DNA from 3 places in the Kitasatospora sp. NPDC052896 genome. Region 2 is predicted to be linked to each of the others. Evidence: riboswitches for the same ligand, from Rfam matches in the RefSeq annotation. Region 2 holds a riboswitch; each other region holds the start of a gene.
What was found. Region 2 has a riboswitch for cobalamin ahead of ACIGXM_RS07035 (ribonucleoside-diphosphate reductase subunit alpha). Riboswitches for the same ligand answer to the same signal wherever they lie in the genome.

Region 1 (7,434 bases), on a different contig from region 2:
CCGGGGTGAATGCCACGCCGAACGGCCCGGTGCCGGCGGTGACGGTGGCGGTGACGGTGTTGGTCGCCGTGCTGATCACCGACACGTTCCCCGAGTTGGAGTTGGTGACGTAGACGGTGCTGCCGTCCGGACTGACCGCCGCCCCGGCCGGGTTGGTGCCGACGGTGACGGTGGCGGTGACGGTGTCGGTGGTCGTGTCGATCACCGACACGTTGTTCGAGCCGTTGTTGGTGACGTAGGCGGTGGTGCCGTCCGGGGTGACCGCCACCCAGAAGGGGTTGGTGCCGACGGGGATGGTGGCGGTGACGGTGTTGGTCGCCGCGTTGATCACCGACACGTTGTTCGTGGTGAAGTTGGCGACGTAGACGAAGGTCCCCGACGTCGCAGCGTGGGCCGGGACGGCCGCCGTCACCGGCAGCGCCACGGCCCCCAGCACAATCAGCCCCGCCGTCAGGGCGCGTACCCACGTCTCCCATCGCAGGGCCCGGCCCGGGCCCGTATCGTGTCGTGCCGGGCCGGGCAGGCGTCGTTTCCCAAGATTCAGCATCGCCGTACCTCTCGCTCGAAGAACCGGAAGGGTGGCGACGCAGGCCCCGGGGCCGGAACGGCCCGCACGACGACGGCGCACGCGGCCGACAGAGCCGGCCCCACCACGGCCACCGCCCGGACCCACGGCCGTGGGCCGTGCCCGGGCCGCGTGTTTTCGTGTCTCATCACCGGCGCGTCTTCGCCCTTACCGGTCGGGGCGGTTTCGCCACCGCGCTGACAGGACCTCGGTGGGCCACAGCCCACCGCGCCGTCAGAGTAGACACATTTGCAAGGAATATGATGGTTCGACACTTTCCATCCGCGTGATCCGGCCCGTGGGTGGGGTCGCTCCACACTGGTAGGAGTCTCTGATCGAGTCACCGGTGTTCCTGGGCCTGACGGCTCATGGGGTCACGGTGTGTGGTCACCGGGGGCGGACTTCTTCCAGGTTCCTCCCGCTTGAGCGGCAACGGCCTCGGTGTGGACGGAGTGGTAGTCGAGCATCCCGGCGACAACCGGGGGCGGGGTTTGAAGGACGAGCTGTTGCGGGGTCGCGGTCCGGCCGTGGAGAGTGGGAATGCCCGCGACGGTGAGCCACCTGCCGAGGCTCGCGGGGTCCATCGGCTACCCGGCTCGGCGCCCGGGGAAGAGCCGGTCACTGGCCGGAGGGGTGCCGTGCGGCCGGTTCGCCGGTTGACTCGGAAAGCGGCTGTGGTTCCAGGACGACCAGCTACCGCTGGCCAAGGCGCGGATGGACGCTGCGGTGAGCGGCACGGACTCGAGCGCCTGCGCGGGTGATCGCGACGGTATTCGCGTGCCTGGACGCCGCACCGATGACGTGGGTCGAGGACGACGGCAAGGGCGACATCATGGACCCGTACGACAAGTGCCTGGCTGCAGCGCGCAGTTGACACGCGGCTGGCCAAGGAGTATGCGGTGGTCCGGGTACCAGTCCTGGAAGTCCGTCTTGATGCTTCCCCGCCGCGATCCGCTGTCCGGCCTTCGCGTACGGAGGGATCCCTGGCGTGGTCAGGACGGATCCGGCCAGGCGCCCCGCTCGGACAGGTGGAGAACGAGGGCGGCGATGTTCCAGGCGTCGTCCTCGCCGCGGTGGTGACGGCCTTCGAGTCGGCGCCCGGCGATCTTCAGGGCCTGCGCCATGCCGGGGCGTTTGCGCAGGCCGTACGCCTCGGTGAAGGCCGCCTTGGCGTTGGTGTGGTGTCGGCCGAAGGGATAGGGCGTCCGGGTGGCCTGGCACTGCCGGGTGAACTGGTGGCGGTCGTACTCGCCCCAACTGGCCCACGGGTGGGATCCGGCGTGGTGGTCGGCTGCCAGCAGCCGGCACGCCTCGGCGAAGCTGACCCCTCCGTCCACCTCGTGCTGGGTGAGGCCGGTCAGCTCCGTGCAGAACTCGCTGACCGTGGACTGGGCGGGCCGCACCAGGATCCGATGGCGGGCGAGGCGCTCCCCGGCGGCCAGGTCGACGACGGTCAGCCCGATCTCGATGATCTCGCTGACCGCGCCCGGCGGTTGGTCGCCTGCCCAGCAGGTGGCTTCGACGTCCACGACGTTCAGGAGGCGCTCGGCCCCGGTGCTGTCCACAGCGGGAAGCGTAGGGGGGAGCGGCGGCCCGGGCACCTGATTTTGCCCGCGAGGGTGCGGGGCGACGGCGGTGCGGTCGGGCGGGTCGGGTTCCCGGACGAGGCGAGGTTCGCCACTCGGAGCCGGACACGGTGGCCCGCGCCGCAGGTGGTGCCCAAAAGCCCTCCCGCCCGCTTCGACAGCCGTGCCGGCGGGCCTGCCGGCCGACGCGGTCCCGTCGACGCCGGCTACAACGGGCGTGCGCCAAAGTGGAGTTGGATCACGCCAAAGAGCCGCTCGGCGGGTAGCCGCTGACGACAAACCGGCACCCCGGCTGCCAATGTACCTGCCGCACAGACCGTCATCTGGAAGGGATCCACCCATGCTGATGATCAACCGTGTCCTTGGTACCACGCTCGCGGCCGGCGCGCTCCTCCTGGTCGGACTCACCCCGGCGTCCGCGCAGGCGGTCACTCCCCAGCAGGCCGCTCCCGGGTCCACACAGGACTTCTACGCCACCGGTTGGGCCTTCTACTCCCAGGCCGTCGCGCTCAACAACGCGACGACCGCCGTGTACGGCGGGGCGAACGCCGCAGGCTACCCGTCGAGTGAGTGCACCACGATCGGCCGGTGGCTCTGGCCGACCGTCGCGGCGGGGGAGCCCGTGCGTTGGAACTCCGAAGTCGAGATTCAGTGCACCGCCCCGGCGGCCGCCAGCGCTACCGCCCACCTCCGCTAGGAAGGCCGGGAGCCGGCTGCGCGCAGTCGGCCACCCCACGCGTGGAGAAGTCCCGAGCCCGGTACCCCGCCCGCGCCGCGGGCATCGTCCCCGTCCACGTTCCACGTCGCGGTCCACGCCCTCGACCACCCCGGACCGAGATCCGGGGTGGTCGACCGCCCGGGATGGGACCCGGTACGGAGCCGGAAGATCATGCCCGTGGCGGCGTAGCCGCCCCAGTTGTAGCCGTCTCCGCGACAGCTGGAAGGCTTGGTGGTGCTCCTCGAATCCGCGCCGACCGCTTGGCTCCGGCGCCGGCCGCAGTTCCGTGAGTGATCTCCGTGGACGTGCGGAGGTGTCAGGTGGGCGGTCACCGACGGGCACCACCGGGCCAGGCGCGCCCCCAACTCAAGCCGGTCCGTCAGATGGTTCCGGGGACCCGGCCGAAGTGGTGAAGTTCGAGGCCGGGTGGGGCCCGCCGCCCGGTCCGGACGGCGGGCCGAGGTGCGTCAGCGCTCCGAGCGGCGCAGCAGGTAGGTGTCCATCAGCCAGCCCTTGCGGTCGCGGGCCGCCTTGCGCGCCTTGAGGACGCGCGGCGCGGTCTCGGCGAGCGGACCGGAGAGCAACACCTCGTCGGGCGTGCCGAGATAGGCGCCGTAGTGGATGTCGAGTCCGGCGGGGTCGATCTCGGCGAAGGCGGCCTGCCCGTCCAGCATGACCACCACGTCGTCCACGCCCTCCGGGAAGCCCTCGGCGAGCCGTCGGCCGGTGGTGACCTGGAACGGGCGGCCGACCCGGGTGAGGGTGGTGCGGTGCCGGGCGGCCAGGACCGAGATGCTGCTGATCCCCGGGATCACCTCGTACTCGAAGAGGTCCGGGGCGTCCCTGCGGGCCAGGACCTCCTCCACCACCGCGATCACGCTGTCGTACAGGCTCGGGTCGCCCCACACCAGGAACGCGCCCGTCTGGTCGGGACCCAGGTGTTCGGCGATCAGCCGGTCGACCAGGTCGGCGCGGCGGTGGCGCCAGTCGTCCACCGCGGCCGCGTAGGCCGGCGCGCCGCGGTCCCGTTCGGCGTCCGGGGTCTCGACCACCTGGTGGCCGGGCCGGGCGTGTTCGTCGAGCAGTTGCCGGCGCAGCCGGATGAGGTCCTGGCGCTGCTCGTTCTTGTCGAGGACGAAGAAGACGTCGGTGCGGGCGATGGCCTTGACCGCCTGCAGGGTCAGGTGGTCGGGGTCGCCCGCACCGATGCCGATGATGAGGATGTGCTGCATGACCTGGATTCTGCCTGGTCCCACCCGCCGGAGCTCGGCCGGCCCGTGGTCCGTGGCCGGGCGGGCCGGCGAGCCGGTGTGCCGGTGTGCCGGTGGAACCCCGTGCCGGGCCCGTACGGACGTGCTGTTACGCCGGTTCCTCGGCCTCCACGGCCGAGGCGGCGGCCGGGGTGGTCCAGCGGGCCTCGACCTTGCCGAAGCGCCAGTAGAGCAGGGCGACGACCCAGGTCAGGGCGAAGAGTCCGGCGATGGCGAAGCCGGCCTTGTTGATGTCGAAGTTCGCCATGAAGTCCCAGAACGGGCCGCTGAGGTGGAGCTCGGAGGTGAGGACGCCGAGCAGCTCGATGGTGCCGATCAGGAAGGCGGCGGCGATGGACAGGCCGGTGATGACGAGGTTGTAGTACACCTTGCGGACCGGGTTGGCGAAGGCCCAGCCGTAGGCGAAGTTCATGAAGCAGCCGTCCAGGGTGTCGAAGAGCGTCATGCCGCCGGCGAAGAGCAGGGGCAGCGCGAGGACGGCGTAGAAGGGCAGGCCGGCGGTGGCGGCGTAGGCGGTGGCGGCGAGCAGCACGACCTCGGTGGCGGTGTCGAAGCCGATGCCGAAGATCAGGCCGACGAAGAACATCTGCCAGGTGTGGTTGATCGAGCGCATGAAGCGGCCGAAGAAGCGCCACATCAACCCGCGGGCCTGGAGCTGCCGTTCGAGCTCCTCCTCGTCGAAGGTGCCCTGGCGCATCGAGCGGAAGACCTTGGCGATGCCGGCCAGCACGATGAGGTTGAGCAGCGCGATGAGGTAGAGGAAGCTGGCGGAGGTGACCGTGCCGATCACGCCGCCGACGGTCTCGTAGGTCGAGTTGGGGTCGACCATCGCGCCGAAGACGGCCTTGGCCGCGATGGTGATGCCGATGCCGACCACACAGATGATGGTGGAGTGGCCGATGGCGAAGAAGAAGCCGGTGCCGAGCGGACGCTTCTTGTCGGCCATCAGTTTGCGGGTGACGTTGTCGATGGCGGAGATGTGGTCGGCGTCGAAGGCGTGGCGCGCGCCCAGGGTCCAGGCGGTGAAGGCGACGCCGATGCCGACGCCGAGGCCGTCGTAGTGGAAGTGGTGGGGCAGCACGGTGAGGACGAAGATTCCCCAGCCGAAGCCGTTGAGGGCGAGGATGACCAGGGCCATCATGCCCAGGCGTCCCCACTCGGAGGGGTGGAGCGCGTCGCGGATCGATCTGAACCGGGTTGCCGGGGTGTTCATGGGCATCCTCCTCGGGATGCTCGCCGGGCAGGGCGGCACCCGAGTCGGCCCACGGGGGCCGGGCGGTCCGTCCTTCCGTCGAGGCGGGAATCCGTGGCGCGACGGCAGGCGACCGGGCTCGTCCCCGTGAGGGGCATCACCGTTGCGGGACAGTGCCGGGTTCACACCGGACTTCGCTGCTGGCGCGCTGTCACAGCAGGCGGCTGCAACCTGGCCAGCCTAGTGAGGCGGTTCGTTCATCTTCAAGCTCGCGCAGGTCAAGAGCCGGACAAACTCTACGAGCGGGGCCGGCACCGGATGGGACCCCGCCGGTGCCGGAGGAGACACCGATCGTCACGGGCACCGCGGTGGCGAGGTGTCAGCACTGCTTCCGGGCGGGTGACTTCGGCGGCCTGATGGGGGCCAGGCACGAGGGCCGGCGCGCACACTCCGGCCCTCCGCCGACGCACTGTCCGACGTCACTCGCCGCCCCCACGCGACGAGCCGCGAGCCGCGATGTCGGGACCGCGGGCCGGGATCCGTAGCGCCTGGAGCCCTGGGGGGAGCGCTTGTGGCGTGGCCGGGTCCGCCTCGGCGGCGGGCTGTCGGAGCCACTCGCACAGGGCGGCGGTGTCGTCCGCGGAGGTCAGCCCGCCGAGCCACAGGGGCCGGCTCCGCCGGCCGTCGGGTTGCCGCGCGTGGCTGCGGACCACGACGACGTTGGCCTGCTCGCACGGTCCCAGGCAGTCCGTGGTGCGCAGTCTGACGTGGGCGAGGCTGTCGGCTGTCGCGGAGAGTGCGGCCAACTGGGCTTCGTGGTCGACGTCGGGGCGCTTGGCGGCGTTTCCACAGCAGCACCCCCGGCACAGCACGATGTCCACGGTCGGCGGGGTGCGGGGGTCCGGGGCGCCGGTGCTCATGCGCCGTCGGTGGGCAGGCCGAAGGCGTCCGGGTGGAGCCAGCGGGCGATGGCGGTGACGGCCTCCGCGTTGCGGGGCCCGGGGGTGACCTGGTCGTAGCTCAGGGTCAGGAAGCAGTGGTTCCTGACCGCGGTCAGGTTCCGGGTGATCGGGCTGCTCTCCAGGAACTGCTGCTTCTGCTCGGCGGTGGGGGTGCCGTAGTCGTTGATGACGATGCACTGCGGGTCGGCGGCCGCGACCTGTTCCCAGGAGACCGAGGTCCAGCTCTGCTCGAGGCCGGCGAAGACGTTGGTGCCGCCGCCCAGTCGGATCAGGGCGTCGGGCATGGCGAGCCCGCCCGCGGTGAACGGTGCGGACTGGCCGCTGTCGTAGTCGAAGACCCGGACCGGGGCCAGTCCGGTCGTCTTGGCCTGCGCCGCGGTCACCTCGGCCTTCATGGAGTCGACCAGCTGCCGGGCTCTGGTCTGCGTGCCGAAGATCTGGCCGAGGTTGGTGAGGTCGCGGTAGGTGTCGTCGATGCTCACGGAGCCGGTTCCGCTCTGGACGTGGGCGCAGGACTCGGTGAGGGCGAGGGTCTTGATGCCGAATTTGGCCAGGCCGTCGGGGGTGAGGTCGGTCCCGGTGTGCAGGCCGTAGTTCCAGCCGGCGAACAGGAAGTCCGGGTGGAGGCCGACCAGCGGTTCGAGGGTGAAGTAGGACGGGGAGATGCTGGGGACCGTGCGGAAGGCCGTCTGGTACTGCTGCGGAACGGGCTTGCCGTCCGGGCCGTCGCCGTTGACGCCGAAGTCGCCGACCATGTGCGACTCCAGGCCCAGGGCGAGCATGTCCTCGGTGGTGTTGATGTCGTTGGACACGGCACGGGTGGGTGCCTTGGTGAAGGTGATCCGGGTGCCGCAGTTGGTCACCGTGACGGGGTAGCCACCGTCACCCGGGGCGGCGGGAGTTGTGGACCGGGCGGCGTCCCCCGTGGTGGCGGGGCCGCCGCAGCCGGTGAGGACACCGCTGAGCACCACGGCCGACGCGGCGAGAGCGGCCGCTCGCGGGAGGCGCGTTCGGACGGGGGAGCGACGGGGGCGGGGAGCACGGGGCTGGGCCATGGTGTGCCTTTCGGTCAGGGGGCTTGCCCGGGCTTGGAGTTGAGCGGGGGCTCGATGGCCGGGGGGATGGGGTGCGGCCGGCGGG
Region 2 (7,434 bases):
CAGCGGCTACCCGCGGCCGGACGTGGTCTGGTCGGCGGCCTGGAACGCCGACCAGACCACCTCGTCCGCCGCCATGGGCCTGCCCGGACCGGGCTACTGGCCGAACGACCGCCGGGTCCACCAGTACTCCGGCGGGGTGAGCGAGACCTGGGGCGGCAGCCGGCTGAACATCGACGGCGACGCGCTGGACGTCGGCTCGCCCGCCGGCGCGAACAACCTGGCCCCCGGCCAGCGGCTGGACGCCGGGCAGAGCGTCTCCAGTTCGACGATGACGGTGACCATGCAGGCCGACGGCAACCTGGTCGCCTACGCGGCGGTCGGCGACTCGGCGGCGGATCCGGCCATGTGGAGCACCGGCACCCAGGGCAACCCGGGCGCCCACGTGTTGATGCAGTGGGACGGCAACCTGGTGGTCTACCGGCCCGACGGCACGCCGATCTGGAGCAGCGCCACCTACCGGCCCGGCTCCTTTGCCACCGTGCAGGCGGACGGCAACTTCGTGGTCTACGCGCCCGGCGGCGGTCCGACCCGTGGCGGCGCGCTGTGGGACTCGGGGACGTACCAGGTCTGGCCCGTCCTGCCCGGCGGCACGGTGCTCGGCCCGGGCGAGTGGACCGAGGGCGCGCTGACCCGGCTGATGATGCAGGCGGACGGCAACCTGGTGATGTACCGCAGGCGGGACGGCGCGGTGCTGTGGGCCAGCGACACCGAGGAGAACCCCGGCGCCTACGCGATCCAGCAGGGCGACGGCAACTTCGTGGTCTACCAGGCGGGCGGCGGCCCGAACAACGGCGGCGCGCTCTGGGCGAGCGGCACCTGGGGCCACCCGGGGGCCTACGCGGTGATGCAGGACGACGGCAACCTGGTGGTCTACCGCGCGGGCGGCGGGCCGAGCAACGGTGGCGCGCTCTGGGAGAGCGACACCTACCTCACCGCGCGCTGAACACCGGACGGCCGCCGTCCCCGAGCGAACCCGCTCGGGGACGGCGGCCGTTGCCGCCGGTTCGGAGGTCCTCCCGGGACGTCCTGCTCAGAAGTCGTCGTCGAAGGAGACCGAACCCTCCACGGCGACCTGGTACGCGGAGACCCGGCGCTCGAAGAAGTTGGTCAGCTCCTGGACGTTCTGCAGCTCCATGAACCCGAACGGGTTGCTGGAGCCGTAGCGGATCGGCAGGCCGAGGCGGGCCAGCCGCTGGTCGGCGACGGCCTCCAGGTACTGGCGCATGGACTCGGTGTTCATGCCGGGCAGGCCCTCGCCGCACAGGTCCTGGGCGAACTGCAGCTCGGCCTCGACGGCCTCCTCCAGCATCTCGGTGACCTGCTTGGCCATCTCGTCGTCGAAGAGGTCGGGCTCCTCCTCGCGCACGGTGTCGACCACCGAGAAGGCGAAGTCCATGTGCATGGACTCGTCGCGGAACACCCAGTTGGTGCCGGTGGCCAGGCCGTGCAGCAGGCCGCGGCTGCGGAACCAGTAGACGTACGCGAAGGCGCCGTAGAAGAACAGGCCCTCGACGCAGGCGGCGAAGCAGATCAGGTTGAGCAGGAAGGCACGGCGCTCCTCCTTGCTCTGCAACGAGTCGATGTGGTCGACCGCGTTCATGTACTTGAAGCAGAACTGCGCCTTCTGGTGGATGGAGGGGATGTTCTCCACCGCCGCAAAGGCCGCCGCGCGGTCGTCCGGGTCGGGCAGGTAGGTGTCCAGCAGGGTCAGGTAGAACTGGACGTGCACCGCCTCCTCGAACAGCTGTCGGGAGAGGTAGAGCCGGGCCTCGGGCGAGTTGATGTGCTTGTAGAGGCTCAGCACCACGTTGTTGGCGACGATCGAGTCACCGGTGGCGAAGAAGGCGACCAGCCGGCCGATCAGGTGCCGCTCGCCCTCGCTCAGCTTGGCGAGGTCGGCGACGTCGGAGTGCAGGTCCACCTCCTCGACGGTCCAGGTGTTCTTGATGGCGTCCCGGTAGCGGTCGTAGAACGACGGGTAGCGCATCGGGCGCAGGGTCAGCTCGAAGCCCGGGTCCAGCAGGTTTTTCGGGCGGTTGGGGGTGGTACTCACTGGCAGGCCTCGCAGGACTCGGGGTTCTCCAGGGAGCAGGCGATGGCGGCCTCCTGCTCCGGGGTGAGGGTGGGGGAGGGGATCACGACGGCGGGGCGCGCGGCGCCGGTGGCGGCCTGCGCGATCCGGGTGGCCGGCCGCGACCGCAGGTAGTAGGTGGTCTTCAGACCGACCTTCCAGGCGTACGCGTACATCGAGCTGAGCTTGCCGATGGTGGGCGCGGCCATGAAGAGGTTGAGCGACTGGCTCTGGTCCAGGTACGGCTGGCGGGCGGCGGCCAGGTCGATCAGCGCGCGCTGGGGCAGCTCCCAGGCCGTCCGGTAGCGCGAACGGACCTCGGCGGGCAGCCAGTTGAGCTCCTGCACCGAACCGTTGGCGTCCCGCAGGGCGTCCCGGGTCTGCTGGTCCCAGACCCCGAGGTCCTTCAACTCCCGTACCAGGTAAGGGTTCACCTGGAGGAACTCGCCGGACAGGGTCTCCCGCTTGAACAGGTTGGAGACCTGCGGCTCGATGCACTCGTAGACGCCCGCGATGGAGGCGATGGTCGCGGTCGGGGCGATCGCCAGCAGCAGCGCGTTGCGCAGGCCGGTGGTGGCGATCCGGGCCCGCAGGGCGGCCCAGCGCTCGGCCCAGCGCGGGGTGGCGCCGGCGAAGTGGTCCAGGTGCAACTGGCCCCGGGCGGCCCGGGTTTCGGCGTACGCGGGGTGCTGCCCGAACTGCTCGGCCAGCTCGCTGGAGCGCTCGTAGGCGGTCAGCATGATCCGCTCGGAGATCAGCGTGGAGAGCTCCTTCGCCTCGGCCGAGTCGAAGTCGATCCGCAGCTGGAAGAAGACGTCCTGCAGGCCCATCACGCCCAGACCGACCGGCCGCCAACGGGAGTTGGAGGTACCGGCCTCGGTGGTCGGGTAGAAGTTGATGTCGATGACCCGGTCCAGGAAGGTGACCGCGGTGCGCACGGTGGCGTCCAGCCGGTCCCAGTCCATCGCGTTCAGCAGGTCACCGGCGGTGGCGCCGGCGGCCACGTGGGCACCCAGGTTGACCGAACCCAGGTTGCAGACCGCGGTCTCCGAGTCGTCGGTGACCTCCAGGATCTCGGTGCAGAGGTTGGAGGAGTGCACCGTCCGGCCGGGCAGCGCGGTCTGGTTGGCGGCGCGGTTGGCCGCGTCCTTGAAGGTCATCCAGCCGTTGCCGGTCTGCGCGAGGGTGCGCATCATCCGGGCGTACAGGGTCTGAGCCGGGATGGTGCGGACCGCCTTGCCGGCGGCCTCGGCCTTCCGGTACGCCTCGTCGAACTCCTCGCCCCACAGGTCGACCAGCTCGGGGACGTCGGCGGGGGAGAAGAGCGACCAGTCGGCGTTGGCGTTCACCCGGCGCATGAACTCGTCCGGGATCCAGTGCGCCAGGTTGAGGTTGTGCGTGCGGCGCGCCTCCTCGCCGGTGTTGTCGCGCAGCTCGAGGAACTCCTCGATGTCGGCGTGCCAGGTCTCCAGGTAGACGCAGGCCGCGCCCTTGCGCCGGCCGCCCTGGTTCACCGCGGCGACCGAGGAGTCCAGGGTGCGCAGGAACGGGACGATGCCGTTGGACTTGCCGTTGGTGCCGCGGATCAGCGAACCGCGCGAGCGGATCCGGGAGTAGGACAGGCCGATGCCGCCGGCGTGCTTGGACAGCCGGGCGATCTGCGCGTAACGCGAGTAGATCGAGTCCAGGTTGTCCAGCGGCGAGTCCAGCAGGTAGCAGGAGGACATCTGCGGGTGCCGGGTGCCGGAGTTGAACAGGGTCGGCGAGGACGGCAGGTAGGAGAGCGTGCTCATCAGCCGGTACAGCTCGGCCACCTCGGTGACCGACTCGGCGCTGTCGCCGACGGCCAGGCCGCAGGCGACCCGGAGCATGAACTGCTGCGGGGTCTCGATCACCTTGCGGGTGATCGGGTGGCGCAGCAGGTAGCGGGACTGCACGGTGCGCAGGCCGAAGTACTCGAAGCGGTCGTCGCCCCGGCGGTCGATCAGCGCGTCGAGCGCGGCGGCGTGCCGGGCCACGAAGTCGGCGGTGGTGTCGCCGATCAGGCCCTCGGTGTGGCCGACGGCGATCGAGGCGGCGAACGAGATCGCGCCCTGGCTGACGGCCTCGTCGGCGATCTCCTCGGCGAGCAGTCGGGCGGCCAGCTTCGAGTACTGCGGGTCCTCGGCGATCATCGACGCGGCGGCCTCCACGGCCAGCCCGCGCAGCTCCGCGAAGTCGGAGCCGGCGTGCCGGCCGCGCAGTGCGGCGGCGGCGACGTGGCCGGGGTCCACCTGGGGGAGGTCGCTGCTCCGGTCCGTCAGCGTCCGGAGGAGCGCGGCGCCGGGCTCCGACCGGTCGAGGGGGTCGGTGCTGGTTCCCTGGGCGGGCAGGGTGGCTGAGGCAGCGGTGGTCAAGGCGCTCTCTCCTGGCGACGGCGACGGACGGTGGGACGAACCGGACCGGGGCAGGGCAGGGGAGCTCGGCGCGGCCACCCGTACCCGGCGGCGCGCTGCGGCGGCATCCCCGGCCCACCCGCGAGGCCCGGACACAAGCTGGACGTGCTTCAAGGCCTCTGCGGGGAAGCCGTGTGGCACACCGTCGGCAGGTACTCGGACTCGCCGGCGCCTCGTGGGGGCGCCCGCTCACCGCTGCGGGGCAGTCCCGGACTCACACCGGGTTCCCCTGCGTCGACAGCGAGAGCGAGCATACATGTAGTGGTGGCTGATGGATGTAACACCCACATGTAGTGTGGCGTGGCGTGGCGGACTGGTGACGGAGGCGGGTTGGTGAGCCACCGCTTCGGACACGGATCGATTACCGGGCCGGGTGGACGGCCCGGTGCGGGCGGGCTGAGGGGGCGTCGGCGGGGATCCCGGCGTGTCAGCTCCCGGGGTGTCATAGGATCGTCGCCCGTGAGTGAAGGGGCGGGGGATTCGGGAGCGGGCTTCGGGTACCCGGGAGAGCCACCCGGCGTGCTGCCGGGCGCGCCGCCCGTCGTGGCCACCGCTCCGGTGGAGTACTGGACCGCGCTGGCCGACCGCTCGGCGGCCGAGGCTCGTCGCCGGGGCCGGCTGCGGGTGCTGCTGGGGGTGCTGGGCGTGCTCGTGGTGCTGGGCGGGGCCGGGGCGGCGGTGCTGCTCGCGAGGTCCCCGACCGCGCCTCGGGCGGCGGCCGTGGTGGCCGCGGGGGCTTCGACGGCGTCGGCGGACCCGACAACCCCGCTCTGGGACGCCGCCACCGACACCGCGCCGCTCTCCGCCGCCGGCCTGTTCCCCGAGCCGACCGTCACGGTGGCCGGCGCCACCTGGACCCGGGCCGCCGAGGTGGCCACCGAGCCGTGCTGGAAGGCCACCACCGGTGGGCTGGGCAACCTGCTCGCGGCCCAGGACTGCCGTCAGGTGATCAGGGCCAGCTACGCCACGGGGGACAGCGTGGTGACCCTGGGAGTCGCCGTCTTCGACCACCGGAGCCAGGCCGACGCCGCGTTCGCCGGCTTCCAGGGGCAGCTCCAGGGCCTGGCCGCGCCGGGCGCGGTGTCGTTCTGCACCGGTCCGGGCTGTGCCGGCACGCACGGCACGCTGGGCCGGTACGGCTATCTCACGGTCGAGGGCACGGTGAAGCCGGGCGGCGCGGCGCAGGACGCCACCGCCACGGCCGCCGCGCCGGCCTTCGACGCGTACCTGCGGACCCGCCTGCTGCAACGCGCGGCGGCGGCGGGCTGACCGGGCGCGCCGGTCAGAAGGCGAGGCTGTAGACCAACAGGTCGACCCCCGGGCGGACGCACCAGTCGCGCTCCGGAGTGCGCCGGAAACCGACCCGCTCGTAGATCCGGTGGGCGGCGGTCATCGCCGGGCGGGTGGAGAACGCCATGCCGGCCAGGCCGAGTTCGCGGCTGCGGGTGACGCAGGCCCGCACCAGGGCCTCGCCGACCCCGCGGCCGCGCGAGGCCGCGGCGGCGGCCAGCATCCGGATCTCGCCCTCCTCGGAGGTGGCGATGTCGGCCCACGGGTTGCCGCCGACCGCGAAGGTCACGCAACCGAGGACGCGCCCGGCCGCCCCGCGCGAGAGATCGGCGGGATCGACGGCCACGTACAGCTCGGCCTCGGCGGACCGCCGGCGGGCATCCCGCAGCAGTTCCACGTACGACCCGTCCGGTTGGGTGTGGCCGTCACCGACGAACGCTTCGACGGTGACCTCGCCGGCCTGTTCGAGGTCGGCTTCGAGGGCGGCGCGGATGACGATGTCCATCAGGTCAGTCTGCCAAGGCGCAGGTCGGAGCCGGCCGGAGGGTTCCCCCTCGGCCGGCCGGCGGCGGGTGGCGCGGTGGCGCGGTGGGCGGCGACGGGGGTGGGCGGCGACGGGGCGGTGGGTGCGCCGGTGCTCGGGGCCGGCTCAGCTCCGGCTGATCCGGAACACCGGAAACCCCGGGGCGATCCGCCGCAGTTCGGCCTCGGGGGCGTCGGCGTCCACCCCCTCGAAGTAGCCGCCGACCTGGGGCTGCCACCGCTCGAGGTAGGCGCGCAGCACCTCCGGCTTCTCGTCGTCCGCCAGCTCGGTGGCGCGGAACGCCTCGCTCCGGCGGCCCAGGCGTAGCTCGCCGGTGCCGGCGGCGCGCAGGTTGCGAACCCACTGGGTGTGGCCGCGCGGGGCGACCAGGTAGCGCTCGCCGTGGTGGCTGAGCGGGTTGACGGGGGTGGTGCGCCAATGTCCGCTCTTGCGCCCGCGCACTGCCAGCACCTGGGAGCCCCGGAGACTGAGGCCCAGCCCGGCGAGGCCGGCGACCAGACGGTTGCCGATCGCGGCGGCGCGGCTGCCGGAGGGGTCGAGGTAGCGCGGGCCGTCGGTCGGTGAGCCGTCGGTCGATGCCACGGGGGCTCCTTGGTGTGCGACGCGGGGCGGGGCGAGGCGAGGTGGGGCGGGGCGGGGCGTGGCGGTGGTGCAGTGGTGCGGAGCGGTGCACTCTTTCGAGAGCAGTGCTCTCGTTTCGGTGCGCTGGACTCTTCCAGTGGCGGCCGACCGAGTCAAGAGCAGTGCTCTCGTTTGTGGTCGGCGATCTCCTGCAAGAGCGCCGCTCCTGTTACGGACTGATGATCTGAATTGTGACTACTGATCTAAGTCGCGTGCAGTGCTCCGAAATGTGGCAGGCTGTCACGCATGGCAGTGATTCGGACCGCCCGGGAGCGGGCTCGCGAGGAACTCACCCAGGAGATCAAGCGAGAGGCGCGGCGCCAGGTCGCCGTGGCGGGGGCGCAGCAGCTCTCGCTGCGCGCGGTCGCGCGTGAGCTGGGGATGGTGTCCTCGGCGCTCTACCGCTACTACCCGAGCCGTGACGACCTGCTGACCGCCCTGATCGTCGATGCCTACACCGACCTGGCCGAGGT
Region 3 (7,434 bases), on a different contig from region 2:
GGCTGGCCGGAACTGGCCCGGGGACGGGGCAGTTGCTGGTGAGTGCCCAGCACTGACCGGAGGCGGTGGCGGCCACGTCGAACAGGGCCTGGTGGCTCAGCCCGAGGCTCTCCCCGAGCACGAACGCCTCACTGACGGCGATCATCGAGATGCCGAGGATCATGTTGTTGCAGATCTTCGCGGCCTGTCCGGCCCCGGACGACCCGCAGCGGACGACCTTGCGGCCCATCGCCGACAGCACCGGCTCGACCGCGGCGAAGTCGTCCTCGTGGGCACCGACCATGAAGGTCAGGCTCGCCGCCTCCGCGCCGGCCACGCCGCCGGAGACCGGGGCGTCGACCGCGCGGTGCCCGGCGACCCGCGCCAGGTCGGCGGCGATCCGGGCGTCGCCGACGGCGATGGTGGAGCAGTCGACGAACAGCGCGCCGTGCGCGGCCGTGGTCAACTCCTGGTAGGCCTCCAGGACATGTCGTCCGGTCGGCAGCATGGTGATCACCACCTCGGCCCCGGCGACCGCCCGCACCGCCGAGTCCGCGATGGTCACACCGTGCCCGGCTGCCCGTTCGCAGGCCTGCGGCGAGAGGTCGTAGCCGGTGACGCGATGTCCGGCCTTGACGAGGTTGGCGGCCATCGGGCCGCCCATGTTGCCCAGCCCGACGAATCCGATCGTGCGGTTCACCAGCGCTCCAGGGGTGTGGCGGGACGGAGACCGAGTTCGCGCTCGCCCAGCGGGGCGAAGTGCCGCTCGACCTCGCGAGCGGTGACGTCGGCCAGGGTGGCCGGCTGCCAGCGGGGATTGCGGTCCTTGTCGATCACCTGCGCCCGGATGCCCTCGGGCAGGTCGGGTGTGGCGAGCGCGGCGCAGGAGACGCGGTACTCCTGATCGAGCACCGCCTCCAGCGGGCCGAGCGCCCGGGCCCGGCGCAGTGCGGCCAGCGCCACCTTGACGGCGGTGGGCGAGTTGGTGGTGATCTTCTCGGCCGCTTCCTTGGCCGCCGGGTCGCCACAGGCGAGCAGGCGGCCAAGAATGTCCTCGACGGTGTCGGCGGCGTAGCACTCGTCGATCCAGCCGCACAGCTCGGCCAGCGGCGCGGCCGGCGCGGCCGCCACGTGGCGAGCGAGCGCGTCGTGGACGCCGAGTTCGGTGAGGTCGGCGAGCAGCGCGGGCAGCCGCTCGGCGGGCACGAAGTGGTCGGCCAGCCCGCAGAGCAGCGCGTCGCCGGCGCCGACCGAGCCGGCGGTGAGGGCCAGGTGGGTGCCGAGTTCGCCGGGGGCGAGGGCGAGCAGGTAGGTGCCGCCGACGTCGGGGACGAAGCCGATGCCGGTCTCCGGCATGGCGATCCTGGTGCGTTCGGTGACGATGCGGACGCTGCCGTGGGCGGAGACTCCGACGCCGCCGCCCATCACGATGCCGTCCATCACCGCCACGTACGGCTTGGGGTGGCGGGCGATCCGGGCGTTGAGGTGGTACTCGTCGCGCCAGAACTCCTCGGCGGCGCGCGGGTCCCCGCCGGTGGCGGCGCCGTGGATCGCGACGATGTCGCCACCGGCGCACAGCCCGCGCTCGCCGGCACCGGTGATCACCACCGTCGCCACGGTGTCGTCGTGCTCCCAGGCATCCAGGGCCTCGGCGATCCGCAGCACCATCGCATGGGTGAGCGCGTTGAGCGCCTTCGGCCGGTTGAGGACGATCCGTCCGAGGTGGCCGGCGCGCTCGATGAGGACATCGGTGGTCATCAGGCGGCTCCTATCAGGCCGCGGGCGACGATGACGCGCATGATCTCGTTGGTTCCTTCCAGGATCTGGTGCACCCGCAGGTCGCGGACGATCTTCTCGATGCCGTACTCGGCCAGGTAGCCGTAGCCGCCGTGCAGTTGGAGTGCCTGGTCGGCGACGGCGAAGCCGGTGTCGGTGGCGTGCCGCTTGGCCATCGCGCACAACTGCGGGGCGTTCGGATCGGCCCGGTCCAGGGCGGATGCCGCGCGCCAGAGCAGGGCGCGGGCCGCCTCCAGCTCGGTGGCCATGTCGGCGAGCCGGAACTGCAGGGCCGGGGCGTGCAGCAGCCGGGCACCGAACGCCTCCCGGTCGGCCAGGTAGGCCGTGGTGCGCTCCAGGGCGCTCCGCGCGCCGCCGAGCGAGCACGCGGCGATGCCGAGGCGGCCGCCGTTGAGCCCGGCCATGGCGATCCGGAAGCCGTTGCCCTCGCCGCCGAGCAGCCGGTCGGCGGGCAGCCGGACACCGTCCAGCAGGACCTGCCGGGTGGGCTGGGCGTTCCAGCCCATCTTGTGCTCGTTCGGCCCGAAGGACAGGCCCGGGTCGTCGCGGTCCACCACGAAGGCGGAGATCCCCTTCGAGCCGGGTTCGCCGGTGCGGGCCATGACCACGTACACCCGGGAGGTGCCCGCACCGGAGATGAACTGCTTGACCCCGTCCAGCACCCAGTGGTCACCATCGCGCACGGCACGGGTGGTGAGCGCCGCGGCGTCGGATCCGGCGCCCGGTTCGGTCAGGCAGTAGCTGCCGAGGTCCGCCGCCGAGCAGAGCCCGGGCAGCCATCGCCCGCGCTGCTCGTCGGTGCCGTACCGGTCGATCATCCAGGCGACCATGTTGTGGATGGAGAGGTAGGCGGCGATCGAGGGACAGCCGGTGGCCAGTGCCTCGAAGGCCACCACGCCGTCCAGCCGGGTGAGTTCGGAGCCGCCGACGTCCTCGCGGACGTAGACGCCGCCCAGGCCCAGCTCGGCCGCCTTGCGCAGGACGTCCAGCGGGAAGTGCTTGGCCTGGTCCCAGGCCACCGCGTCGGGGGCCAGGTACTCGTCGGCGAAGGCCCGGGTGGTCTCCGCGATGGCGAGTTGATCCTTCGTCAGGTCGTGCACGCTGCTCACTCCATCGTGGGGATGGTGAAGCTCGCGCCCTCCTTGACCCCCGAGGGCCAGCGCGAGGTGATGGTCCGGGTGCGGGTGTAGAAGCGGATCGAGTCCGGGCCGTGCTGGTTGAGGTCGCCGAAACCGGAGCGCTTCCAGCCGCCGAAGGTGTGGTAGGCGATCGGGACCGGGATCGGCACGTTCACCCCGACCATGCCGGTGTTCACCCGGCGGGCGAAGTCCCGGGCGGTGTCGCCGTCCCGGGTGAAGATGGCCACCCCGTTGCCGAACTCGTGCTCGCTGGGCAGGCGCAGCGCCTCCTCGTAGTCGGCCGCCCGCACCACCGAGAGCACCGGGCCGAAGATCTCCTCGCGGTGGATCCGCATGTCCGGGGTGACCCGGTCGAACAGCGAGGCGCCGAGGAAGTAGCCGTCCTCGTGGCCTTCGAGCCGGAAGTCCCTGCCGTCGACGACGAGTTCGGCACCCTCCTGGACCCCGAGGCCGATGTACTCGCGGACCCGGTCCAGCGCCTGCCGGGTGACCAGCGGGCCGAAGTCCGCGGCCGGGTCGTCCGAACGGCCGACCTTCAGGGCCGCGATCCGCTCGGTCAGCTTGGCCACCAGGGCGTCGGCGGTCTGCTCGCCCACCGGGACGGCGACCGAGATCGCCATGCAGCGCTCGCCGGCCGAGCCGTACCCGGCGCCGATCAGCGCGTCCGCGGCCTGATCGAGGTCGGCGTCCGGCATCACGATCATGTGGTTCTTCGCCCCGCCGAAGCACTGCGCCCGTTTCCCGTGGGCCGCGGCGGTGGCGTAGACGTACTGGGCGATCGGCGTGGAGCCGACGAACCCGACCGCCTGCACCCGCGGATCCTCCAGCAGGGTGTCGACGGCCTCCTTGTCGCCGTTGACCACGTTGAGCACCCCGGCCGGGAGCCCCGCCTCCAGGAAGAGCTCGGCCAGCCGCAGCGGCACCGAGGGGTCCCGCTCGGACGGCTTGAGGACGAAGGCGTTGCCGCAGGCGAGCGCGGGTGCCGCCTTCCAGAGCGGGATCATCGCGGGGAAGTTGAACGGGGTGATGCCGGCGACCACGCCCAGCGGCTGGCGCATCGAGTACACGTCTATGCCGCTGCCGGCGTTGTCGCTGTACTCGCCCTTCAGCAGGTGTGGGATCCCGGCGGCGAACTCCACCACCTCCAGCCCACGTTGCAGGTCGCCGTGGGCGTCGGCGACGGTCTTGCCGTGCTCGGCGGAGAGCAGCCGGGCGATCTCGTCCTTCTCCAGCTCGACCAGCTGCAGGAACCGCATCAGCACCCGGGCCCGGCGCTGCGGGTTCCAGGCGGCCCAGCCGACCTGCGCCTGCTCGGCGTCGGCGATCGCGGACTCCACCTCGGCGCGGCTCGCGAGCGGTACCCGGGCCTGGACCCGCCCGGTGTTGGGGTCGTAGACGTCGCCGAAGCGCCCGGAGGCACCGGGGATCCGCTTGCCGGCGATGAAATGGGTCAGTTCTCGGACCATCGGTTCCTTCTCTCGACAGGGGTGGGAGAGGAGGAATGGAGACCTCCTCCGGCGGCCCGGCGCACGGTGGTGCGGCGCGGGACCGACTCGGCGGAGGAGGTGAACGAACCCGTCAGGACCTGTTGTCCCGAAGGGCTTTCTGCACGGCACGGGTTGGGGCGGCGAACCGCGGGCACCCTGGAGTCATGCGTGTCGTCTCCATCCTCGTGGAAAGCACGAACCACCCGCGGCCGGTATCCTGACTCCCGGATCACCGCCCGCCCTCGGGCCTTCCCGGCTGGCTGCCAGTGGCCATGACTCCTGCGAGGACGAGCTCCCCGGTCACAGTGGCGGGACCGTGCCGGACTCACACCGGCTTCCCTGACACCGCGGACCTGTCACGACCATATAGTTGGACGTCCTAGTAAGTCCAGGGGCCACGCCTCTTCCGGCGGGAACGGTCGGGACCGAAGCAGCGCGGCGCGGGTGGTGCGGCGGGGTGGGGGAGTGGTCCGGGAGGGAGGGGCGGTAGCGGTCCCGGCAGACGCTCCCTCGGAGAGCGAACCAACTCGGCTTTCCCCCGCCCCGGGGTGGCGGTTGTGCATGCGTTCCTCGGCCTCATCGTGCGCTGCTCGTACGCCCCTTGCGCTTCCGTGCGCGGAGTGTGCCCCCGTGCTCCGGGCTCTCGCGACCCTCCACCCTGGGTGGTGCGAAGGAAGGGGGAGCACACGGATGCGACAACCCGAGCTGGTGACATGGCTCTTCGTCCCGTTGATGACCGCGACCGGGCTGCTCTGCCTGGTCCGGTGGCGCCTGGCCTCCCAACTGGCCGGTGAGGAGAGGCGGTTGGAGGCGTCCTCGGCACTCAAGGGGCTGGGCATGGCGGTGATGGCCCTCCCGGTCGGTACCGGCGTGGCCCTGCCCGAAGGCCTGTGGGTGGCCGTTCTCGTGCCGGCGGGCCTGTGGTCGGCGGCCGCCGCCGTGCGCTCCGCGGGCCATCGCCGGCACCATCTGGAGCACGCGGTCGGGCATCTGGCCATGGTTTACATGGCCGTCTCCATGGCTGGGCGGATGGCGAACGCGGCAGGTGCCATGCCGGCGATGCCGGGCATGGCACCTGTGGTGGGTGCCGCCTGGCTCACCGGTGCGCTGCTGGTCTTCTTCGGTGTCTGCGTGGTCGTCAGCTGCACCCGCCTGTTCGACTTCGCCGTGGCCCCGTCCGGTGCCCGACGGTACCGCGGAGTCGGGGTGCTGTGGTCGCCGCAGTGGCCCGAGGCGTGTCATCTGGTACTGGGCGTGGGCATGTTCACGATGCTGCTGGCGATGTAGGCCAGCGCAGCCGATCGTTGACGCGAGCGGCTGCGTGACCCGGCTGTCATCCGCGACGACCTCACCCTCGACGCCCTGGACCTCCACGTTCAGGACGTCGTCCCGCGTACTCCCGGCGTCCGCGGCCTGCTCGACAGGAGACCGGTTGGACCGGCCGGCGGATCCTCGCGCACGTCGGTGGCCCGCATCGCCCCGACGGGTCGACGCGGGCCACCGACGAAGTTCCTGCGGGGCCGCCGCTGGGCTACGCCGAGTTCGGCAAGGCGGTTCCCGTGCGACGACGATCAGGAGCTGCGCCAGACGACGCCGCGCTGCTCGTACTCCATGATGGACTCGACGCCGGTGGCGACGGATGATCCGCACTCGCGGGTGACCATCCAGAGTGCCAGGTCGATTCCGCTGGTGACACCGCCCGCGGTCACCAGGTTCCCGTCGTCAACGACTCGTGCGTCGATCACCTTGCCTCCCTGGGCGGCCAGCTCGGCCTTGGCGAGATGGTGCGTCGTGCACGGACGACCCTTGGTCAAGCCTGCTGCGGACAGCACCATGACGCCGGTGCAGACACCGGCGACGATGACTCCGGCCTGCTGTGCCCGTACAAGGTTCCGGTGGACATCCGGATTGTCGATCAGCTGGTCACCGCCACCCGGCACGATCAGAAGATCGGTGTCGGTGGGCTCCCACGCGGTCGGCACCGTGACCCTGGTGCCGAAGAAGCACGTCACCTCGCCAGGGGCCGACAGCCGCACCAGTGTCGTCTCCACCTGGCCACCCAGCCGCGCGGCATGCCCGAAGACGTCACGCGGCCCGATGAAGTCCTGCTCCTCCGCCCCGTCGTACACGAGGATCTGAACACGTAGAGGGACCGTCTCCGTCTCCTCTGTCGGTGAGGCCTCCGCTGCCGCTGCGGGCGCCGCGAAGGTCCCGACCGACGCGAGACCGCCAGTCGTGGCCAACACTTTCAGCAGGTTCCTGCGTTCCATCGGCCCATCTCCTGATCACTCGCTCGGTCTCCTGCCAAGCCGGCGCCGGCCTTCAGCGGGGGACGGCACGGTGGGACACCCCTTGCGGGCCACCCAACGTGCGGCCTTGAGGAGCCCGTGAGCGACCCTCATCGTCCTTCGGGAGCAGCGCTGGCTGCCTTATGAGTCTGCTGGGCCGGGCGAATAGTTCCCGTAGTTCCCGCCGGCCCCGACGCATCCCCCGCTGCCAGGAACTGTTTGGGATTCGGACCCCGGGGCCAGGCCCCGCCAGGTCCTGGTCTTCCGGAGGCAGCGTTCAACGGTGTCGCGCCGTCTGTAGCGTTCCGGGTCGAAGGCGACGGGCCGACCTCCGGCTGGGCCCTTCTTCCCGCGGTTGGCCTGCTGGTCGATCTTCTCCGGGATGACCGCGTTGATCCGGCACCGGCGTAGGCGGTCCCGGTCGGCCCTGGGGGAGTAGGCCCTGTCCGCGGCAGTGGCGCCCGGCCGGGTCCGGGTCGGCCGGCGGGTCCGGGAACGCGGATCTTGGCCGGGACGGTCCGGAACCGTGGGCAGTCCGCAGCCTGTCCTGGGGTGAGCACGAAGGCGAGCGGCAGGCCTTGGCCCAGCTCCTGAACCGGGAGCAGAGCGTGGACCAAGCCTTGTACCGCTCCGGGGATCGCGCCAGCCGCTGCCGGTGCGGGACCGCCAGAGGATCCCGTTGGACTGGCCCCGCGCCCGCCGGGGCAGCGGCCCGGTGGCCGCAGGCGGCGGGTGCGGCTGCCG

Region 1: another riboswitch for cobalamin. It lies ahead of ACIGXM_RS34440 (HoxN/HupN/NixA family nickel/cobalt transporter); the one in region 2 lies ahead of ACIGXM_RS07035 (ribonucleoside-diphosphate reductase subunit alpha).
Region 3: another riboswitch for cobalamin. It lies ahead of ACIGXM_RS25740 (CoA-acylating methylmalonate-semialdehyde dehydrogenase); the one in region 2 lies ahead of ACIGXM_RS07035 (ribonucleoside-diphosphate reductase subunit alpha).

Annotation. Positions count from the first base shown of each region.
Region 1 is NZ_JBITZU010000033.1:24,256-31,689, reverse strand. It holds gene ACIGXM_RS34460 (beta-propeller fold lactonase family protein) at 1-547, opposite strand, end outside; gene ACIGXM_RS34455 (exonuclease domain-containing protein) at 1,558-2,130, opposite strand; gene ACIGXM_RS34450 (hypothetical protein) at 2,492-2,848, shown strand; gene cobF (precorrin-6A synthase (deacetylating)) at 3,337-4,101, opposite strand; gene ACIGXM_RS34440 (HoxN/HupN/NixA family nickel/cobalt transporter) at 4,229-5,353, opposite strand; cobalamin riboswitch at 5,439-5,576, opposite strand; gene ACIGXM_RS34435 ((2Fe-2S) ferredoxin domain-containing protein) at 5,812-6,252, opposite strand; gene ACIGXM_RS34430 (ABC transporter substrate-binding protein) at 6,249-7,265, opposite strand; gene ACIGXM_RS34425 (ABC transporter ATP-binding protein) at 7,364-7,434, opposite strand, start outside.
Region 2 is NZ_JBITZU010000002.1:194,657-202,090, reverse strand. It holds gene ACIGXM_RS07045 (glycoside hydrolase domain-containing protein) at 1-943, shown strand, start outside; gene ACIGXM_RS07040 (ribonucleotide-diphosphate reductase subunit beta) at 1,031-1,987, opposite strand; gene ACIGXM_RS07035 (ribonucleoside-diphosphate reductase subunit alpha) at 2,050-4,443, opposite strand; cobalamin riboswitch at 4,636-4,777, opposite strand; gene ACIGXM_RS07030 (hypothetical protein) at 4,966-5,775, shown strand; gene ACIGXM_RS07025 (GNAT family N-acetyltransferase) at 5,789-6,301, opposite strand; gene ACIGXM_RS07020 (nitroreductase family deazaflavin-dependent oxidoreductase) at 6,446-6,850, opposite strand; gene ACIGXM_RS07015 (TetR/AcrR family transcriptional regulator) at 7,208-7,434, shown strand, end outside.
Region 3 is NZ_JBITZU010000015.1:60,237-67,670, forward strand. It holds gene mmsB (3-hydroxyisobutyrate dehydrogenase) at 1-679, opposite strand, end outside; gene ACIGXM_RS25730 (enoyl-CoA hydratase/isomerase family protein) at 676-1,737, opposite strand; gene ACIGXM_RS25735 (acyl-CoA dehydrogenase family protein) at 1,737-2,885, opposite strand; gene ACIGXM_RS25740 (CoA-acylating methylmalonate-semialdehyde dehydrogenase) at 2,882-4,381, opposite strand; cobalamin riboswitch at 4,592-4,784, opposite strand; gene ACIGXM_RS25745 (DUF5134 domain-containing protein) at 5,093-5,689, shown strand; gene ACIGXM_RS25750 (DJ-1/PfpI family protein) at 5,974-6,672, opposite strand; partial or broken gene ACIGXM_RS25755 (IS5/IS1182 family transposase) at 6,928-7,262, opposite strand.